DNA from 2 places in the Nocardia sp. NPDC003726 genome. Region 1 is predicted to be linked to the other one. Evidence: predicted binding sites of a transcription regulator. Region 1 holds the regulator's gene; the other holds the start of a gene.
What was found. Region 1 encodes HspR, which represses chaperone genes until heat shock. Its sites were predicted from a motif close to ANNTGAGTNNNNNNNACTCANNT; they were not measured.

Region 1 (13,171 bases):
GGGTCTGGGCGGGGCCGCGGGTGCGGCCACTGATCTGACCGCAGGTCTCGGCGCGGGCCTGGAGGGTGCTGCCGACGCGTCGACCGGCCTCGGCGCGGGTCTCGGCGGAGCTGTCGATGCGGCGGGCGGCCTTGCTACAGGCGTGGATGCGGCGCTGGGAGCTGGTGCCCAGGTAGGTGGCGGTCTGGAAGGCGCCATCGATGCGACGACCGGGCTCGGTGCCGGTTTGGGTGGTGCCGCTGATGTCGGCGCGGGTGTCGGAGGCGCCGCCGCGGGTGGCCTGGCCACGGGTTTGGATGCGGCGCTGGGGGCTGGCGCTGGTCTGGAAGGCGCCGTCGACGCGACGACCGGCCTCGGCGCGAACTTGGGTGGTGCGGCTGACGTCGGCACAGGCCTGGGTGCGGGACTCGGTGGAGCCGCGGGTGCGGCGACCGATCTCACGGCGGGTATCGACAGCGCGATTGGCGGGGTGGCGAACCTCGGCACCGGTGTGGGTACGGGACTCGAAGGGGCCGTCGACGCGACAACCGATCTCGGCGCGGGCATCACGGGTGCTGTCGATGCCGGTCTCGGTGCGGGTCTAGACGGCGCGGCTGATGTCACCACGGGCCTCGGTGCGGGCCTCGGAGGAGCCGTGGACGCGACAACCGGCCTGAACGCAAACCTGGGAGGGGTTGTGGATAGTTCCGCCGGTGTCGATGCGGGGCTGGGCGGCGCCGCGAATTCGGCGACGGGTATCGGTGCCGGTGTGCAGGCTGGGCTGGAGGGCGCGGTTGATGCGTCGACCGGTTTGGGGTCGAATGTTGGTGGGGCTGTGGATGGTTCGGCCGGTGCTGCGATCGACTTGACCGCTGGTCTCGGTGCGAATCTCGGTGGCGCTGCGGATGCGGCCGCGGGCGTTGGCACCGGTGTGCAGGCTGGGCTCGGGGGTGCGGTTGATGCGTCGACCGGTCTGGGGACGAGCCTGGGAGGGGTTGTGGATGGTTCTGCGGGTGCCGCGACGGACTTGGCCGCCGGTCTTGGTGCGGGGCTCGGCGGCGCTGCGGGTGCGGCGGGTGACCTCGGCGCCGGAGCGGATCTGGAAGGTGCGCTGAACGGCGCCGGTGAGGTGACCACCGGTCTGGACGCGGCGCTGGGAGGCGGCGCGCAGGCGGGTGCCGGTCTCGGCGCTGGAGCGTCCACCGGATTGCACGGGGCGGCCGACGCGGGTGCGCAGATCGGGTCCGGTCTGGAGGCAGGCCTTGGCGGCGCGCTCGATGCCGGCGGGCAGGCGGCCACCGGGCTCACCGGCGGCATCGGTTCCGCGGCCCAGGGTTCCGGTAACGCGGCCGCGGGGCTCGGAGGCAACTTCTCCTCCGCCGTCGGCGGTGCCGGAAACCTCGGAACACAGGCGACGGCGGGTCTGGAGACCGGGCTCGCGACGGGTCTCGGCGCGGCCGTGAACACCGGCGCGGAACTCGGCGGTGGACTGGACAGCTCGCTGCACACCGGTGGGCAGGTCGGCGGGGGCTTGCAGAGCGGGCTCGGTGGCGCGTTCGATGCGGGGCCGCACGGTGCCAGCGGCCTGGAAACGGGCCTGTCCACCGGCGTGGGCGGCGCGGTACAGGCCGGTACGGGCCTCGGAACCGGGCTGACCGGCGCCATCGGCGCCATCGATGCCGGCGCTCAGGCGGGTTCGGGCCTCTCGGCCGGGCTCGCTTCGGGCCTGTCGACTGGACTGGGCGCGGGTGCGGAAGCCGGTGCAGGACTTGCCGCCGGAATTCAAGGCGCGGCCGGTTCGGGTCTGGAGACCGGACTCGGCGCTGCGGGCAACGTGGGTGCTGGTCTGTCGAGTGGTCTCGATGGCGCATCGAGTGCGGGAGCGCATCTCGGTTCGGGCTTGGAGACTGGACTCGGCGCTGCGGGTAACGCGGGCGCGGGTCTGTCGAGTGGCCTCGAAGGAGCCTCGAGCGCGGGAGCGCACTTCGGTTCGAGTTTGGACGGCGGCGTCGGCTCGCACGCGAGCTCTGGCCTGTCCTCGGGTCTCGACGCCACGGGCGGACTCGGCGGTGCGGCGCACTCGAGCGTGAGCGGCGCGGCGGACGCGGGCGCCGGGCTGGCTGGCTCGGCCGGCGGCGCGGCGCACGGTGCGGTGGACACCGGCGCCGGTCTCGGCGGCAGCGTCGGCTCGACCGCGCACACCTGGTCCTCGCTGGACGTGTCGAGCGCTTTCGGTTCCGGCCTGGACAGCTCCGCCAGCGGCCAGGCCGACGCGGGCCTGTTCGGCGAGAGCCACGCGGGCACGGAGTTCAGCGGTTCGGCGGGCGCCGAGCTGGGTGGCGATACATTCCTGCACTGACAGTTGCCCGGTAATACGGAAAGAGGTCCATACCGCGATGGGGACACCCGCGCCGAACGCCACTCCACCGGCGGTACCGCTGCTGTCGGTACTCGGTGAAACCATCGCGGCGGCCCGCGCCGCCGGCCGCAACGATCTGGTCGGCCGCCTGGAAGTGGCGGCCGACCGGGTCCGCGACCCGCGGCGGCGCATCGTCGTCGCCGGGCAGCTCGACCAGGGCAAGAGCCGTTTCGTCAACGCGCTGCTGAACCTGGACATCTGCCCGGTCGGCGACGACGCGACCACGGCGGTCCCGATGCTGCTCGCGCACGGTCCCGAGCCGCGCGCGGAGCTGGTGCTCGCGGCGCACGGCGACTCCAGCGGCGCGGAGACCAGGGTGGCGGTGCCGATCGCGGAGATCGGCGCGATCGACCAGCGCGCCCCGATCGCGCAGGGGCGGCGGATCGTGCGCCTCGAGGTGCAGATCCCCAACGCGCTGCTGGCCGATGGCATCGTGCTGATCGACACCCCGGGCGTCGGCGGCCACGGCAATGCCCACGCGGCAGGCGTGCTCGGATTGGTGCCCGCCGCGGACGCGGTGCTGGTGCTCTCGGACGCCTCGACCGAACTCACCGAACCCGAGCTGGCGTTCCTGCGGCAGGTGCGGGAACTGTGCCCGACGGTGGCGCTGCTGCTCACCAAGACCGACTTGTACCCGCACTGGCGTCAGGTGCACGAAGCCGATCTCGGCCATCTCGCGCGCGCCCGCCTGGACGTGCCGATGATCCCGGTGTCGTCGCTGCTGCGCAGTCACGCCATGCGGTTGCAGGACCCGCAGTTGGGTGTCGAATCCGGCTTCGGCGTGCTGTACACCTTCCTGCGCGACCAGGTGGTCGCGCGCGATCAGCTGGCCACTCGCACCGCCGTCGCCCGCGACATCCGGTCCGCCGCCGAGCATCTCGCGCTGGCTCTCGGCAGTGAATTGGTCGCGGTCCGCGATCCGGCGCAGGGCGCGGCGGCGGTACGCGAGCTGCAATCCGCCCGTTCCGCGGCGGAGGAACTGCACCGCAGGACCGCCGCCTGGCAGCAGACGCTCGCCGACGGCATCACCGACCTGGCCGGGGACGTCGACCACGATCTGCGCGACCGCCTGCGCAATCTCGCGCGCACCACCGAGGAATGGATCGACGAGCACGATCCAGGCCGGCACTGGGACCGCATCGCCGAACACCTCACCGGCACCGTCGACACCGCGCTCGGCGACAACCTGCTGTGGACCCACGCGCGCGCGATCCAGCTCGCCGAGCGCGTCGCCGAGCACTTCGCCGAACTGGGCGCCGTCGACCTGCCGGACGTGCGCCCCGGCGCCGGCGCCGACACCGGCCGCGCCGTCACCGGCACGCTCGCCGATCTCGAGCCGGACATCGGTTTCGGCAGCAAGCTGCTCGTCGGCATGCGCGGCTCCTACGGCGGCGTGCTCATGGTCGGGCTCGCCAGCACCTTCGCCGGCCTCGCGATGCTCAACCCGATCTCGATCGGCGCGGGATTGATCGTGGGCGGCAAGGCGTTCCGCGACGACAAGCAGGCCAGGCTGGCCAAGCGGCGCAACGAAGCGAAGGCGGCGGTGCGCCGTTTCGTCGACGATGTGGCGTTCCAGGCGGGCAAGGAGTCGAAGGATCGGCTGCACCGGATCCACCGCGCCCTGCGCGACCACTACGCCGGCGTCGCCGAACGCAGTCTGCGCTCGATCGACGAGTCGCTGCGGGCCGCGCAGGAGGCGGCGAACATGGTGGCCACCCGCCGCGCCGAACGCGGTGCGCAGCTGGAACAGCAGCTGCGCGTGGTCGCCGAACTGCGCCGCTACGCCGATGCCATGCAGACCGCACTACCGATGGGACCCGCCGGTACGGTAACCCCGTGAGACGTGATGGTGACGCGGTGCCGGGAATCGTCGCCGAGGCGCATCGGCTGGTCGGGGCGGCGCAGGCAGCGCTCGCGGGGGAGCCGCGGCCGCGCGCCCTGCTGGCCGACTGCGCCCGCAGATTGGATCAGCCGCTGCGGGTCGCGCTCGCCGGTTCGATCAAGGCGGGCAAATCCACCCTGCTGAATTCGCTTGTCGGACAGGACATCGCTCCCACCGACGCGACCGAGTGCACCAGGGTGGTCACCTGGTACCGGTACGGTTCCACGCCGAGCGTGACCGCCTACGCCCCCGACGGCGCCCGCGCGCACGTAGTGGTCCGCCGCGGCAGCGGGACGCACGGGCTGACCTTCGACCTGGACCGACTGAACTGGAACGCCCCGGCCCCGCGCGAGGTCGACCATCTCGAAGTCGAGTGGCCCGCCGCGACGCTCGCGCACACCACCATCATCGACACTCCCGGCACCTCGTCGCTGTCGCGCGAGGTCTCGCGGCGCACCGCGCGTCTGCTGACCCCCGGCGCGGACGAGGAGCGGTCCGAGCAGAGCATCGCCATTCCGGGCGCCGACGCGGTGGTCTATCTGCTGCGCCGGTTGGACGCGACGGACGTGCAGTTCCTCGAGCGCGTCGGCGCGGGCACTGCCGCCGCCGCCAACGGCGGACCGGGCGCGCCGGGTCCGCTGGGCATTGTCGGGGTGGTCTCGCGGGCCGACGAGATCGGCGCCGGCCGCATCGACGCGCTGCACTCGGCGCGTGAGGTCGCCGCGCGTTTCGCCGGGGAATTGGAACGGACGGGCTTGTGCCAGGCCGTGATCCCGGTCGCCGGGCTGCTCGCGTTCGCCGCGGCGACGCTGCGTCAGCAGGAGTTCGCGGCTTTCGAGGCGCTGGCGCGGGTCCCGGTCGACGACCTGAGCGCCGCGTTGCTCTCGGCGGACCGTTTCGCGCGCGCCGACGTGCCGCTTCCGGTCCCGCCGGAGCTGCGCGCCCAGCTCGCCGAGCGGTTCGGGTTGTTCGGCATCCGTATGGCGGTCACGCTGATTCGGCTCGGCGTGCGCGACTCGGCCACCCTTGCCGCCGAATTGACCAGTCGCAGCGGCGTGGACGAACTGCGCTCGGTGCTGGACGTGCAGTTCGGTCAGCGCGCCGATCAGCTCAAGGCGCACTCCGCGCTGACCGCGCTGGCCCGGGTGCTGACCGCCTACCGAGGCACCCAGGCCGATCGCCTGCTGCCCAGGGTGCGCACCTTGCTCGCGGACGTACACGGTTTCGCCGAGCTGCGCCTGCTCGGCCGCCTGCGCACCGACGAACTGGCGCTGCCCGCCGACGATCTCGCCGAACTGCACCGCCTCATCGGCGGCTCCGGGATCGCACCGCATCTGCGCCTGGGTCTCCCCGCCGACGCGCCGCTGCCGGCGCAGCGCGCCCAGGCGATGGCCGCGGTGCGGAAATGGCGCGCGCGGGCGCGTCACCCGCTCGCCGACCAATTCACCGCCACGGCGTGCCTGACCGCCGCTCGCAGCGCGGAAGGCACGCTGAGCGTGCTGCCGGAATGATCGGCCGGTGAATACCGCCTCCGAAGCGCCGTGACCTGCGGCGACGGGCGTATTCCCCGCTGACCGCCGCCGGTGTAGTCGCCGTGGGGCCGGGTATGCGCCCTGGTAGCGAGAGGAGGTAACGATGAGCCAAGAGGACGTCGTACACGAATTGCTCGTCCGTGCGGGCACGGGATATGCCGAGGAAGCGGGCATCACCCTCGACGACAAACCGGCCGCACTTTTCCAGTTGCTCATGCTTTCCCAGCTGCTCAGCGCCCGTATCTCCGCGGAGATCGCGATCGGGGCCACGCGAGAACTGATCAGCAGCGGCTACCGGACGCCGCACCGGGTCGCGGACGCGCAGTGGCAGGAGTTGGTCGACGCGCTGGGGCGAGGGAACTACCGCCGCTACGACGAGAGCACCGCGACGCGACTGCACCACAATGCGTTGCGCCTGCTCGATCGCTACCACGGTGACCTGCGGGAACTGGCGAAGAAAGCGGACAACGACCCGCAGCGCGCCGCGGAACTGCTGCAAGAGTTCGACGGGATCGGTCCGACCGGAGCCCATATCTTCCTGCGCGAGATCCAGGACATCTGGACCTGGGTCCGGCCGCACTTCGACGAACGCGCTCTGCGCGGCGCCAAGCGCGTCCAGTTGCCGGAGGATCCCGACCGGCTGGCGCGGCTGGCGCCGGATCACCACACCGCCGAACTCGCCGCCGCGCTGGTGCGGGTGACGCTGGACGAGAAGATCGCCGACGAGGTCTTGGCCGCCGCGCCCTGATCGAGCTCAGGCGGTGGCGGCGCCCGCTGCGCGCGGGTCGATCAGGATCTTCGCGTGCCGCTGCGGGTTGCCGAGCGCGGCGAAGGCGTCCGCGACGCCGTCCAGCCCGACGGTCCCGGTGATCAGCGGGCTCGGGTCGACCTTTCCCTCGGCGAGCATGTGCAGGGTGTCGCGGAACTCGCCGGGGTCGTAGCCGAGCACGAACCGCAGTTCGATCTCCTTGTTGATCGCCATGGCGGGATGGAAGCGGTCGGTCTCCATGCAGACCCCGACCACGACAACGCGTGACAGCGGAGGCGCGGCGGCGAGGATCTGATCGATGATCCCGGGTACGCCCACGCATTCGAAGACGACCGGACCGGCGGGTCCCGCGTTCACCGTGTGAGCGAGGCGGAAGACGTACCACCACGGCAGATTCGGCACCCGCCGCAAGCGTTCCATGGTGTCGAACCCGAGTCCGAGGATGTCGGTGACGCCGTTGATCCGTCCCTTCTTCGGTGCGGCCGTCCAGGGTGACTCGGTCGCCGGATCCACCACGACGTCGGCGCCGCACGCCGTGGCCAGTTCCCGTCGGCGCGGGGAGAAGTCGCTGGCCACCACGGTGCGCACGCCCGCGGCCTTCAGCATGCTGATCACCGCGAGGCCGATCGGCCCGCAACCGATGACGAAGGCGGTCTGCCCCTTGCCGACCCGGCCCCTGCGCACGGCGTGCCAGGCCACCGCCATCGGCTCGGTCAACGCGGCGTGCTCGGCGGACAACCCGTTGGGCACCGGCATGGTCATCGATTCCTGGACCACCACCTGTTCGGCGTAACCGCCGGGCGCCGCGGTCGACAGTCCGACCAGGTGGGGTTGCCCGCCGTGCCGGACGATCGGCAGGGCCACCACCGGCGTTCCCGTCTTCCACCGCTTCCGGCACTCCGGCCCGTAGTCGACCACGGTGCCGCTGAATTCGTGGCCAAGCACCACGCTCTGATCCGAACGCATGAAGTGGTCGTAGCCCGTGGCCACGGCCAGGTCGGCCAGTTCGTCGGCATGGGTGCGGGCATGCAGGTCGGAGCCGCAGATACCGCAGCGCGCCACGTCGATCAGCAGTTGCCCCGGACCGGGCCGTGGCGTCGGCACCTCCGTGACCTCGAATTCGGCGGCGGTGACGACGGCGGCCCTCATGGCGACTCCTCGGATCGACGGCGCACGGATGGGGTGCCCCGCCGTCACCCTACTGCGGCCACGATCCCGGCCGCACTCGCTCAGGGGGCCGTCCAGCGCCCTCGATTTATGACGCAGATCACAGCTACGTGCCGCCTCCGGGGAATTAAACGCGCGACTCGCCCGTTGAGCTATTCGACAAGATTGAGCGTGCAGGACTCAAGTTTCGGTTGACTCCGAGACTCCTGCGGGGCAGGATTGAGCCGACCACGCTCAGTGTTGCTGGGGCCGTGCTCCGTGAGGTGCTAGGGGCGAGGTCTCGCGGCGTCCTTCGCGGCGTCACAGGGCGGTTTTCGCCCGGCACCGACACACATTGGTACGTCAATTAGGAGGAACCACCATGGCTCGTGCGGTCGGAATCGACCTCGGGACCACGAACTCGGTCGTCGCCGTTCTCGAAGGCGGCGAGCCGGTCGTCGTCGCCAACTCGGAAGGATCGCGCACCACCCCGTCGATCGTCGCGTTCGCGAAGAACGGCGAGGTACTGGTCGGCCAGCCGGCCAAGAACCAGGCTGTCACCAACGTCGACCGCACCATTCGCTCCGTCAAGCGGCACATCGGCACCGACTGGACCGTCGAGATCGATGGCAAGAAGTACACGCCGCAGGAGATCAGCGCCCGCACGCTGATGAAGCTGAAGCGCGACGCGGAGGCCTACCTCGGTGAGGAGATCACCGACGCGGTCATCACCGTGCCCGCCTACTTCGAGGACGCCCAGCGGCAGGCCACGAAGGAAGCAGGCCAGATCGCGGGCCTGAACGTCCTGCGCATCGTCAACGAGCCCACCGCGGCGGCGCTGGCCTACGGCCTGGACAAGGGCGACAAGGAACAGACCATTCTGGTCTTCGACCTCGGTGGCGGCACCTTCGACGTCTCGCTGCTGGAAATCGGCGAGGGCGTCGTCGAGGTCCGCGCCACCTCCGGCGACAACCACCTCGGTGGCGACGACTGGGACGAGCGGGTCGTGCAGTGGCTGGTCGACAAGTTCAAGGCCAGCTCGGGCATCGACCTGACCAAGGACAAGATGGCCATGCAGCGGCTGCGTGAGGCCGCCGAGAAGGCCAAGATCGAGCTGAGCTCCTCGCAGAGCACCTCGATCAACCTGCCCTACATCACCGTCGACGCGGACAAGAACCCGCTGTTCCTCGACGAGCAGCTGACCCGCGCCGAGTTCCAGAAGATCACCTCGGACCTGCTCGACCGCACCCGCGCGCCGTTCCAGTCCGTGATCAAGGACGCGGGCATCAAGGTGTCCGACATCGACCACGTGGTGCTCGTCGGCGGCTCCACCCGTATGCCCGCCGTCTCCGATCTGGTCAAGGAACTGACCGGCGGCAAGGAGCCCAACAAGGGCGTGAACCCGGACGAGGTCGTCGCCGTCGGCGCCGCCCTTCAGGCCGGTGTGCTCAAGGGTGAGGTCAAGGACGTCCTGCTGCTCGACGTGACCCCGCTGTCGCTGGGCATCGAGACCAAGGGCGGCGTGATGACCAAGCTCATCGAGCGCAACACGACCATTCCGACCAAGCGCTCGGAGACCTTCACCACGGCCGACGACAACCAGCCGTCGGTGCAGATCCAGGTGTTCCAGGGTGAGCGCGAGATCGCCTCGCACAACAAGCTGCTCGGCTCCTTCGAGCTGACCGGCATCCCGCCGGCCCCGCGCGGCGTGCCGCAGATCGAGGTCACCTTCGACATCGACGCCAACGGCATCGTGCACGTCACCGCGAAGGACAAGGGCACCGGCAAGGAGAACACGATCAAGATCCAGGACGGCTCCGGCCTGTCCAAGGAGGAGATCGACCGGATGATCAAGGACGCCGAGGCGCACGCGGCCGAGGACAAGGCGCGTCGCGAGGAGGCGGAGACCCGCAACCAGGCCGAGTCGCTGGTCCACCAGACCGAGAAGTTCATCAAGGAGAACGAGGACAAGGTCCCCGCGGACGTCAAGACCAAGGTCGAGGCGGCCATCGCCGAGGCGAACGAGGCGCTGAAGGGCACCGACATCGCCGCGGTCAAGGCGGCGGTGGAGAAGCTGGCGACCGAGTCGCAGGCGCTCGGCCAGGCCATCTACGAGGCCTCCGCGGCGGACGCCGCCGCGCAGGGCAACGGCGCGTCCAGCGCCGCGTCGGATGACCAGGTCGTGGACGCCGAGGTCGTGGACGAGCCGGTCGACACGGAGAAGAAGTGACCGAGGCCAACTCCGAGAAGGAGCCGATCACCTTCGTCGACAACCGGAAGATCGATCCGGAGACCGGTGACGTCCGGCAGCAGGCCGCGGACAACGGCGCCGCGGCCGCGCAGGCCCCGCAGGCGGACGAGGGCGTGGAAACCGGCAACGGCGACGCCCTCGCCGACACCATCAGCGGCGAGCTCGCCGAGCGCACCGCCGACCTGCAGCGGCTGACCGCGGAGTACGCCAACTACCGGCGGCGGGTCGAGCGCGACCGCAAGGCCGCGATCGATGCCGCCAAGGCGTCGGTGGTCACCGAGCTGCTCGGCGTGCTCGACGATCTCGACCGCGCGCGGGCGCACGGTGACCTGGAGGCGGGCCCGCTGAAGTCGGTGGCCGACAAGCTGTCGGCCGCGCTGCTCAAGCAGGGTCTCGAGGAGTTCGGTTCGGAGGGCGAGCCTTTCGACCCGACCCTGCACGAGGCCGTGCAGCACGAGGGCTCCGGCCACGACCCGGTGATCGGCATTGTGATGCGCAAGGGCTATCGCTTCGGCGATAGGGTGCTTCGGCACGCGCTCGTCGGGGTAACCGACGGCGTGGCCGATGTGAAGGAAAACGCTGTTCCACCGACTGAAGAGGCATCGGATGTTGATGCCGGCGCGAACGAACAATAAGGACGCGAGAGGAGGAGATGCTCGGTGAGCCAACGGGAGTGGATCGAAAAGGACTTCTACAAGGAGCTGGGTGTTTCCTCCGGCGCCTCGCAGGACGAGATCAAGAAGGCCTATCGCAAGCTCGCCCGCGACTTGCACCCGGACGCCAACCCCGGTGACACCAAAGCCGAGGAGCGGTTCAAGGCCGTCAGCGAGGCGCACGCCGTCCTGTCGGATCCGGCCAAGCGCAAGGAGTACGACGACACCCGCAAGCTCTTCGCGGGTGGCGGCTACGGTCGCGGTGGGTTCGGGTCCGGCGCGGGCGGCGGCTTCTCGCAGGAGTTCAACCTCGGGGACCTCTTCGGCGGCGCCGCGGGTGCCGCCGAAGGTGGCCTCGGCGACCTGCTCGGCGGTCTGTTCAACCGGGGCGGCGGCACGCGGACCTCGAGCCGCCCCCGCCGCGGCGCCGACGTGGAGACCGAGACCACGCTCGGTTTCCGGGAGGCGGCTCAGGGCGTCACGGTTCCGCTGCGGATGACCAGCCCGTCGCCGTGCACCACGTGTCACGGCAGCGGAGCCAAACCGGGCACGAGTCCGCGAGTGTGCCCGATCTGCAACGGGACCGGCATCGTCAGCCGCAACCAGGGCGCGTTCGGCTTCAGCGAGCCGTGCGACGAGTGCCGTGGCAGCGGGTCGATCATCGACGACCCGTGCCTCGACTGCCAGGGCAGCGGCATCCAGAACCGCACGCGCACCATCACGGTGCGGATTCCGCCCGGAGTCGGTGACGGGCAACGCATCCGGCTGGCCGGTCAGGGCGAGGCGGGGCTGCGCGGGGCGCCTTCGGGCGACCTGTATGTCACCGTGCACGTCAGCCAGGACAAGGTCTTCGGCCGCAACGGCGACGACCTGACCCTGGTGCTTCCGGTCAGTTACAGTGAATTGGTCCTCGGCACCACGGTTTCGGTGCCCACGCTGGACGGGCGGGTCGGCGTCAAGGTGCCTCCGGGCACCGCGGACGGCCGTACCCTGCGGGTACGCGGCCGCGGCGTGCCCAAGCGCGGTGGTGGCGCGGGCGATCTGCTGGTCACGGTGAAGGTCGCCGTGCCGCAGAAGCTGGACGACAACGCCATCGAGGCGCTGAAGCGCTATCAGGAGGCGGAGCGAGCGGGCGGCTTCGATCCACGTGCGGGATGGGCAGGTGCGTGATGTCCTCGGAACCGAAGAACGCGTCCGGCGGGTCGCGGGCCGAGTTCTTCATGATCTCGGTGGCGGCCCAGCTGGCCGGCATGCACGCGCAGACGCTGCGCACGTATGACCGTCTGGGACTGGTCACGCCGCAACGTACTTCGGGCGGTGGTCGGCGCTACTCGGCCCGGGACGTGGAGCTGCTGCGCGAGGTACAGCGGCTGTCCCAGGACGAGGGCGTCAACCTGGCGGGCATCAAGCGCATCATCGAACTGACCAATCAGGTGGAGGAGCTGCGCCGGCAGGTCGCGGAACTGTCGGCCGAGCTGGAGCGGACGCGGGCGGCCTACCGCCCGGATCTCGTTCCGCAGCAGCGCAGTACCGCGCTGGTCGTCTGGCAGCCGCGGCACCGTCGCGAAGACGGCCAGCGCAGACGATAACCGAAACGACGACGGCCCCGGCCTCGGTCGCACTTCGCGATCCGGCGCCGGGGCCTTCGTCGTTCGCGCCCGGTGTGTCACAGATTTGCTGAGAATAAACCAGAACATGTTCGACAGAATCGGCTAGACACAGGTCATTTCGTTGTCGAATCAACTGGGAATTTCTACCATAGACTCGCTTACGCAACCGTATCGGTTTGCCCGATTCGATCCATCTGCGCCAGTTGTGGTGTTGCCCCGAAGTCGCTAGAACAGACCAGTCGGGACGTAATTTCCTAAGTGTCCCTTGTCGATCCGGGGTGTGGAAGACCAATTACCTGTGGAATCTACGGCCTCTCAGTCGGTTTCTCTGGCGTGTCTCCCGGAATATCCTCGTTTCGACGAAATTCCGAGCGGGATGTTCCTTCGAAAGATTCCGTTGCTGGCAAACCTCGCCTACACTCCTTTCCATCGGCTGCTGTCGAGTGGCCCCGCAGCACCTCACTCGCCGGCATGGTTCGTGAACGAGTGCGAAATGGGGTTGTGATACCGATGGATTCACGCGCTGTCGCTTTGATCAGAACTACTTTCAAGGCGGTTGCTGCGGAGGATGGGGGGCCGGAGAAACTGGCGAGATCGTTCTACGCGATCTTGTTCACCGACTACCCGCACGTCCGCGATTTCTTTCCCGCCGCGATGGACCTCCAGCGCGACCGGCTGGTCAAGGCGATCTCCTACGCGCTGGACCGGTTGGAAGAGCCCGACAAGCTGCTGCCCTTCCTGTCCCAGCTCGGCAGGGACCACCGCAAGTACGGTGTGCAGCCCGCGCACTATGCCGCCGTCTCCACGGCGCTGAAGACCGCCGTGAAGGTGTTCGCCGGCACCGAGATGTGGACCGACGAGGTGGACCGGGCCTGGGACGAGGGCCTGAAGATCATCTCCGACACCATGATCGGCGCCGCGGAGAAGGAG
Region 2 (7,300 bases), on a different contig from region 1:
TTGCGCCGCGGCGGCGGTGGTCCCGGCGGCGCCGCACCGGGCGGCATCGCGCCGCCGGGCGGACCCGCCGCACCCGGGACGGTGTCGGGATAGGCGGCCCACTGGGGGTCGTAGGCCGGGAACTCACGTGTCGCGTTCGCCCCGGGCGGGCCCCAGGCTCCGTAATGCTCCGTCGGGGGATATTCCGACGGAGCCCCGGTGCCGTACGCGTCGAGGTACTCCGTGGTGTGCGCGGGGCCACCGTATCCGGACTTGCCCGGCGGACCCAGGTGTTCGGTCGGCGCATCCTCCGGCCGCTGTCCCCAGGGATCGTTCGGGTTGGTCATGGCTTCCAGCGTAGGCCGCGTACGTTCGCGCGCACCCGTACCACGTGGACCGGTGCGCCTGCGGCTCGGTGGGCGTTCGTTCCGGCATCGATCTCACCGTGCTGACGGTGGGGCGAAACACCTTGTGCGCGAGCGAGCTTCGACGAAAGGCGAGCGGCCTCGTCCGCGACGAGGCCGCTCACTCACTCACCTGCCGACGATCAGGCCGTCCCCGCCGGGGCTGACGGACACCTTGACGCTGTCGCCGTCGGCGATCTCGCCCGCGAGCAGTTCCTTGGCGAGGGAGTCGCCGATGGCCTGCTGGATCAGCCTGCGCAGCGGACGCGCGCCGTAGCTGGGGTCGTAGCCGCGCACCGCGAGCCAGAACCGCGCCGAATCGCTGACCTCCAGCTTCAGCCTGCGCTGCGCCAGCCGCTTCTGCAGCTGCTCGAGCTGGATGTCGACGATCTGCTCGAGCTGCTCCTCGTCGAGCGCGTGGAACATGACCACGTCGTCGAGGCGGTTGAGGAACTCCGGCTTGAAGGCCGAGCGCACCGCGTTCATGACGAACTCCTTGTCACCGCCCGCGCCCAGGTTCGAGGTCAGGATGAGGATGGTGTTGCGGAAATCCACCGTGCGGCCCTGGCTGTCGGTGAGCCTGCCCTCGTCGAGCACTTGCAGCAGGATGTCGAACACATCCGGGTGCGCCTTCTCGATCTCGTCGAACAGCACCACCGTGTAGGGCCTGCGCCGCACCGCCTCGGTGAGCTGACCGCCCTGGTCGTAACCGACGTAACCGGGCGGAGCGCCGACCAGCCTGGCGACCGAGTGCTTCTCGCTGTACTCGCTCATGTCGATGCGGACCATGGCGCGCTCGTCGTCGAACAGGAAGTCCGCCAGCGCTTTCGCCAGCTCGGTCTTGCCGACGCCGGTGGGGCCGACGAACATGAACGACCCGGTCGGGCGGTTCGGGTCGGCGACACCGGCGCGGGCCCGGCGCACCGCGTCGGACACCGCCTGCACCGCCTCGGGCTGACCGACCACGCGGCGGCCGAGCTCGTCCTCCATGCGCAGCAGCTTCTGGGTCTCGCCCTCCAGCATCCGGCCCACCGGAATGCCGGTCCAGGAGGACACCACCTCGGCGATGTCGTCCGGGCCGACCTCTTCCTTCAGCATGACCTCGCCGTCGCCCGCGGTGGCCGAGGCCTGCTCGGCCTGGGCGAGCTGCTTCTCCAGCGCGGGGATCCGGCCGTAGCGCAGTTCGGCCGCCTTGCCCAGGTCGCCGTCGCGCTCGGCGCGCTCGGATTCACCGCGCAGCGCTTCCAGCTCCTCCTTGAGCGTGCGCACCTGGTCGATCGCGTTCTTCTCGTTCTGCCAGCGCGTGGTCAGCTGATTGAGCTTCTCGCGGTCGTCGGCGAGTTCGCCGCGCAGTTTCTCCAGCCGCTGCTTGGACGCCTCGTCGGTCTCCTTCGCGAGGGCGACCTCTTCGATCTCCAGGCGGCGCACCGCGCGCTCCACCTCGTCGATCTCCACCGGGCGGGAGTCGATCTCCATGCGCAGCCGCGAGGCCGACTCGTCGACCAGGTCGATCGCCTTGTCGGGCAGGAACCGGGAGGTGATGTAGCGGTCCGACAGCGTGGCCGCGGCGACCAGCGCGGAGTCGGTGATGCGCACGCCGTGGTGCACTTCGTAGCGCTCCTTGATGCCGCGCAGGATGCCGATGGTGTCCTCCACCGACGGCTCGCCGACCAGCACCTGCTGGAAGCGCCGCTCCAAGGCGGCGTCCTTCTCGATGTGCTGGCGGTATTCCTCCAGCGTGGTGGCGCCGACCAGGCGCAGCTCGCCGCGGGCCAGCATCGGCTTGATCATGTTGCCCGCGTCCATCGCCGATTCACCGGTGGCGCCGGCGCCGACGATGGTGTGCAGCTCGTCGATGAACGTGATGATCTGGCCCGCGCTGTTCTTGATGTCCTCCAGCACGGCCTTGAGCCGTTCCTCGAACTCACCGCGGTACTTCGCGCCCGCGACCATCGCGCCGAGGTCGAGCGCCACGACGGACTTGCCGCGCAGCGACTCGGGGACGTCGCCAGCCACGATGCGCTGGGCGAGGCCCTCGACGATGGCGGTCTTGCCGACGCCGGGCTCGCCGATCAGCACCGGGTTGTTCTTGGTGCGCCGGCTCAGCACCTGCACCACCCGGCGGATCTCGGTGTCCCGGCCGATGACCGGATCGAGCTTGCCGTGGCGGGCGGCATCGGTGAGGTCGGTGGAGTACTTCTCCAGCGCCTGGTAGCTGCCCTCCGGATCGGGGCTGGTCACCCTGGCGCTGCCGCGGACGGCGGTGAACGCGGCACGCAGCGCGTCGGCGGTGGCGCCGTACTTGGTGAGCACCATCGTGACATCGGAGTCGCCCTCGGCGAGACCGACCATCACGTGCTCGGTGGAGACGTACTCGTCACCGAGTTCCGTGGCCAGGCGCTGCGCCGCGGTGATCGCGGCGAGCGCCTCGCGGCCGAGCTGCGGTGTGGTGGTGGCGCCGGTCGCCCGCGGCAGCCGGTCCACGATGTCCTGTGCCTCGCGGCGCACGGTCGCCGGATCCGTTCCGACGGCCTTCAGCAAGGGCGCGGCGATGCCGTCGGTCTGGTCGAGCAACGCCACCAGCAAGTGCGCAGGACGGATCTCCGGGTTGCCCGCGGCGGAGGCCGCCTGCAGGGCGGCGGTCAGCGCCGCCTGGGTCTTGGTGGTGGGATTGAACGAGTCCACGAGTCACCTTCCTACTGGTCGAGTCGATTCGCACGGCGCCGAGCGCGTTCGCCGAAGCTGTCGCTGTCGTCCCGCTCCGCCTTCGGCTCGGCGCCGTTCTACCCGTCCAACGTTCTAAAGGTTGAGTCTGTTCCGCTCAAGTTTGGAATTCTCCGCCGCGCCGCAGGCGATCCACCGGATGTGTCGAACGCTACGCTCCGGCACCGGCGAATGCGACGCCCCGCCACACCGCCCATGCGGTGATTCCGCACGTCGGCGGCTTTCGGACGCCTACGATGACCTCGGCCGTCAGTTGTTGCAGCACTCTTCACCCCGACTCGAGGAGCGAATGGATGCGCGCGATCGTGGTACGGAAGTTCGGAGCGAAGCCGGAACTAGCCGAAATGCCGATGCCCGAGCCGGGGCCGGGCACCGTGCGGGTGCAACTCCAGGCGGCCGGGGTGAACCCCTTCGACCGTAAAGTGGCCTCCGGCCTCCTGGACGGCAAACTGCCGCACGACTTTCCGATGATCCTCGGGGTGGACGGGGCCGGCACGGTCGCCACGGTCGGCGCTGGCGTCAGCCGTTTCGCCGTCGGGGACCGGGTGGTCGGCAAGTTCCTCACACCGCCGGTGGGCCACGGCAGCTTCGCCGAGTACGCGGTGCTCCCTGAGGGCGGCACCCTGGTGCCGATTCCGCCCGGGGTGCCCACGGTCGCGGCCGCGGCGCTGCCGACCGCGGGGGTGACCGCGCAGGACCTCGTGGACGCCACCCACATCCAGCCGGGCCAGACCGTGCTGATCGTGGGCGCGACCGGTGGCGTCGGCTCCTTCCTGGTGCAGCTGGCCAATATCGCGGGCGCGCACGTCATCGCCACGGCGCGGGGCGACTCCGCCGATCAGATGACCCGCCTGGGCGCGGCCGAGACGGTGGACTACACCGCGGGACCGGTGCGCGACCAGGTCGCCGCCGCCCATCCGGACGGCATCGACGTCCTGTTCGATCTGGTGAGCCCGCCGGAGGCGCTGGCGGAGCTGACCACGCTGGTCCGCGACGGCGGCACGGTCTACTCCACCACTTTCGCCGCCGACGAGGACGCGTTGCGCGCACGATCGCTGCGGGGCGGCAACATCGAATCCAAGGGCAGCGCATTGGAACTGGCCCGCCTGATCCAGCGGGTGGCCGCGGGCGACGTGGTCGTGCCGATCGACGCGACCGTCCCGCTCGCGGAGGGACCAGCGGTCATCGGAGCGCCAGGAGCACGCGGCAAGACCGTGCTCGCCATCTGATCCGTACCGGCCCACCGCGCCGGGTCGGCGTCCCGCGCGACCACCAGGAGGTGTGTGATGAGGACCCGACCGCCCCAATTCGGCCTGTTCCTGATCCCCGAGGCCGACGACTTCCGCAGGCTCGCCGAGCTGAGCGCGTACGCCGACGTGGCGGGGCTCGACCTGATCGGCATCCAGGACCATCCCTATCAGCGCAGGTTCCTCGACACCTGGACGCTGATCACCGCGCTCGCCGCGCGAACCGAGCGGATCACCTTCTTCCCCGACGTGGCCAACCTGCCGCTGCGCCACCCCGCTTTGCTGGCGAAGTCGGTCGCGTCGCTCGACATCGTCAGTGACGGCCGCATCCAGCTCGGCCTCGGCGCCGGCGCGTTCTGGGACGCCGTCGCCGGGATGGGCGGACCGCGCCGCACCGGAGGCGAGGCGGTGCGCGCCCTGGAGGAGGCGATCACGGTGATCCGCGCCTTGTGGAGCGACGCGCGATCGGTCCGGGTGCCTGGCTCCTTCTACTCCCTGGCGGGCGCGCATCCCGGCCCGCTCCCGCGACACCGGCCCGGCATCTGGCTCGGCGCGCGCGGGCCGCGCATGCTCGAACTCACCGGCCGCGCCGCCGACGGCTGGGTGCCGTCGGCCGCTTGGGCGCCGCCGGAGTTCCTCGCCGAAGCCGGCAGGCGGATCGATGACGCCGCCGCCGCGGCAGGCCGGGACCCGCTGACGGTGCGGCGGGTGCTGAACGTGTCGGGGACCATCACCGCCGACGGGGCCGATCGCGGCTTCCTGGAAGGCCCGCCCCAGCGCTGGGTGGACGACCTGCTGGCCTTGCACCGCGACCAGCGGATCGACGGATTCGTCTTCTGGCCGACCGAGGGGGAACCGGTCGAGCAGATCCGTCGTTATACCGAGCAGGTCGTGCCCGCGGTGCGTACCGGCGCCGGGAGCTGACCGGCCGGAGACCGCATCCGCCGGTACCGCATCGGCGCGGAAATCCGGCCCGGCCCGCCCGTGGCCTCGGTACCGGACGGGTCAGCGGCATCCGCCGTTTGCCCACCGATTACCGTTTGCCCGGGTCTTGGGACTGATAGCCACACGACCACGGCATTTTCGGGGATACTTGTCGGCGGGAGACCGCCGGTAACGGGTATGTCCCCGGGCAGAACTGAGGGAAAGGAAGCTCCACGTCGTGGATGCGCGTTCGGCTGCGCTGGTCCGCGCCAATTTTCGTTCGGTGATCGAGTCGCCGAATGGACCCGAGCGGTTGGTCAGTGCGTTCTACGGACATTTGTTCGCCGAGAACCCACGGTTGCGCGAGTTGTTCCCACCGGCCATGGAGATGCAGGCCAAGCGCATCGCCACGGCCATCCAGTACGTCCTCGATCACCTGGAGGACTGGGACCGGGCGCAGAAGTTCCTGGAGCAACTCGCTCGCGACCATCGCAAGTACGGCGTGGAGGCCGCGCACTACGACATGGCGGGCCGCGCGCTGCTGGCGGCGTTCCGCGTCTACAACGGCGCGGCCTGGGACCGGAGCCTGGAAGAGGGCTGGCGCGACATCACCATCCTGATCTCCGCGTCCATGGCCATCGGCGCCAACTCCGACAAGTCGCAGCCGGTGTGGGAGGCCACCGTGGTCGGTCATCGCCGTGTGCTGGATGACCTGGCCATCGTGCGGCTGCAGTCCGACGGGCCGGTGCCCTACCAGGCCGGGCAGTACGTGCCGGTCACCATTCCGCAGCGGCCCAAGATGTGGCGGTATTTCTCCCCGGCCATCCCGTCCAACCCGTACGGCGAGATCGAGTTCCACGTGCGCAAGATCCGCGGCGGCTGGGTCAGCCCCGCGATCGTCAACGAGACCAGGGTGGGTGACCGCTGGCGCATCGCGGGCCCGCTCGGCGGACTACACGTCGACCGGGACAGCGGCCGCGACGTGCTCATGATCGGCGCGGGCACCGGCATCGCCCCGTTGCGCGCCCAGCTGATCGAGATGGGCCAGCGCGGCATCAACCCGCGGGTGCACTTCTTCATCGGCGGCCGCTATCCCTGCGACCTGTACGACGTGGAGAACATGTGGCAGCTCTCGCAGAGCAACCCGTGGCTGACCATCGTTCCGGTGTGCGAGCAGAAGAGCAATCCGTGGTGGTATCCGCATCCGCCGCAGGACGCACCGTACGGGATGCACCGGCGCCTGATCGGTAACCTTGGCGCCGTGGTCGCGAGCTTCGGCGCGTGGGCCGATCGCCAGATCCAGATCGCCGGATCGGCTCGAATGATCGCCGACACCCGGCGCGCGCTCCTCGCGGTCGGCACGCCGGAGCAGAACATCAGCTGCGACCCTGTGTAGAAGAAGGAGGCCCCGTTGGGGGATCCGAGCATGCTCGGTAACGGTCATCAGGCGCCGGAGTGGACTTCGACCGTGGTCGGTCATCATCGCCTGCGCCACGATCTCGCGGTGATCCGCCTGATCGGTGAGTTCGTGCCGTTCGCCGCCGGACAGTCGGTCGAGGTACGGGTGCCGCAGCATCCCGGCGTGCGCCGCAGGCTGTCGCCCGCGCTGCCACCGTCACTGGACGGCAAGCTGGAGTTCCACGTGCGCACGGTGCCGGGCGGCTGGTGCAGCGGCGCGATCGTCGCCGACACCCAGCCCGGCGACGAGTGGCGGATCGGCGCTCCCGCCGGCGGGTTCTGGGTGGACCCGGACGGCGACGAGGTGGTGATGATCGCGGGCGGCACGGGATTGGCGCCCATGCGCGCCCAGATCCTCGAGCTGGCCCGCAAGCCGTCGCCGCCGCCCACCTACCTCTTCGTCGGCGGGCGGTCACCCCGCGACCTGTACGCCTCGGACATGCTCTACCTGCTGGCCGCCGAATTGCCCTGGCTCACCGTGATTCCGGTGGTGGAGAACCCGCACGACCCGAACTGGGTCGACGAGTGGTACGAGCAGTCCCGCGTCGACATCGGCTTCGCACC

Region 2: clpB (ATP-dependent chaperone ClpB) is a predicted target of HspR. The motif match lies at 3,188-3,210, and genes of this name have one in related genera.

The regions. Positions count from the first base shown of each region.
Region 1 covers NZ_JBSFNF010000011.1:196,817-209,987, forward strand. Annotated here, with positions in the region: gene ACWDMM_RS17650 (IniB N-terminal domain-containing protein) at 1-2,338, shown strand, start outside; gene ACWDMM_RS17655 (dynamin family protein) at 2,376-4,238, shown strand; gene ACWDMM_RS17660 (dynamin family protein) at 4,235-5,791, shown strand; gene ACWDMM_RS17665 (HhH-GDP family DNA glycosylase) at 5,916-6,560, shown strand; gene ACWDMM_RS17670 (zinc-binding dehydrogenase) at 6,567-7,730, opposite strand; gene dnaK (molecular chaperone DnaK) at 8,110-9,957, shown strand; gene grpE (nucleotide exchange factor GrpE) at 9,954-10,613, shown strand; gene dnaJ (molecular chaperone DnaJ) at 10,638-11,801, shown strand; gene ACWDMM_RS17690 (heat shock protein transcriptional repressor HspR) at 11,801-12,220, shown strand; gene ACWDMM_RS17695 (FAD-binding oxidoreductase) at 12,752-13,171, shown strand, end outside.
Region 2 covers NZ_JBSFNF010000042.1:27,172-34,471, forward strand. Annotated here, with positions in the region: gene ACWDMM_RS32275 (DUF5666 domain-containing protein) at 1-326, opposite strand, end outside; gene clpB (ATP-dependent chaperone ClpB) at 513-3,068, opposite strand; gene ACWDMM_RS32285 (NADP-dependent oxidoreductase) at 3,401-4,336, shown strand; gene ACWDMM_RS32290 (LLM class flavin-dependent oxidoreductase) at 4,394-5,278, shown strand; gene ACWDMM_RS32295 (FAD-binding oxidoreductase) at 5,517-6,674, shown strand; gene ACWDMM_RS32300 (FAD-binding oxidoreductase) at 6,705-7,300, shown strand, end outside.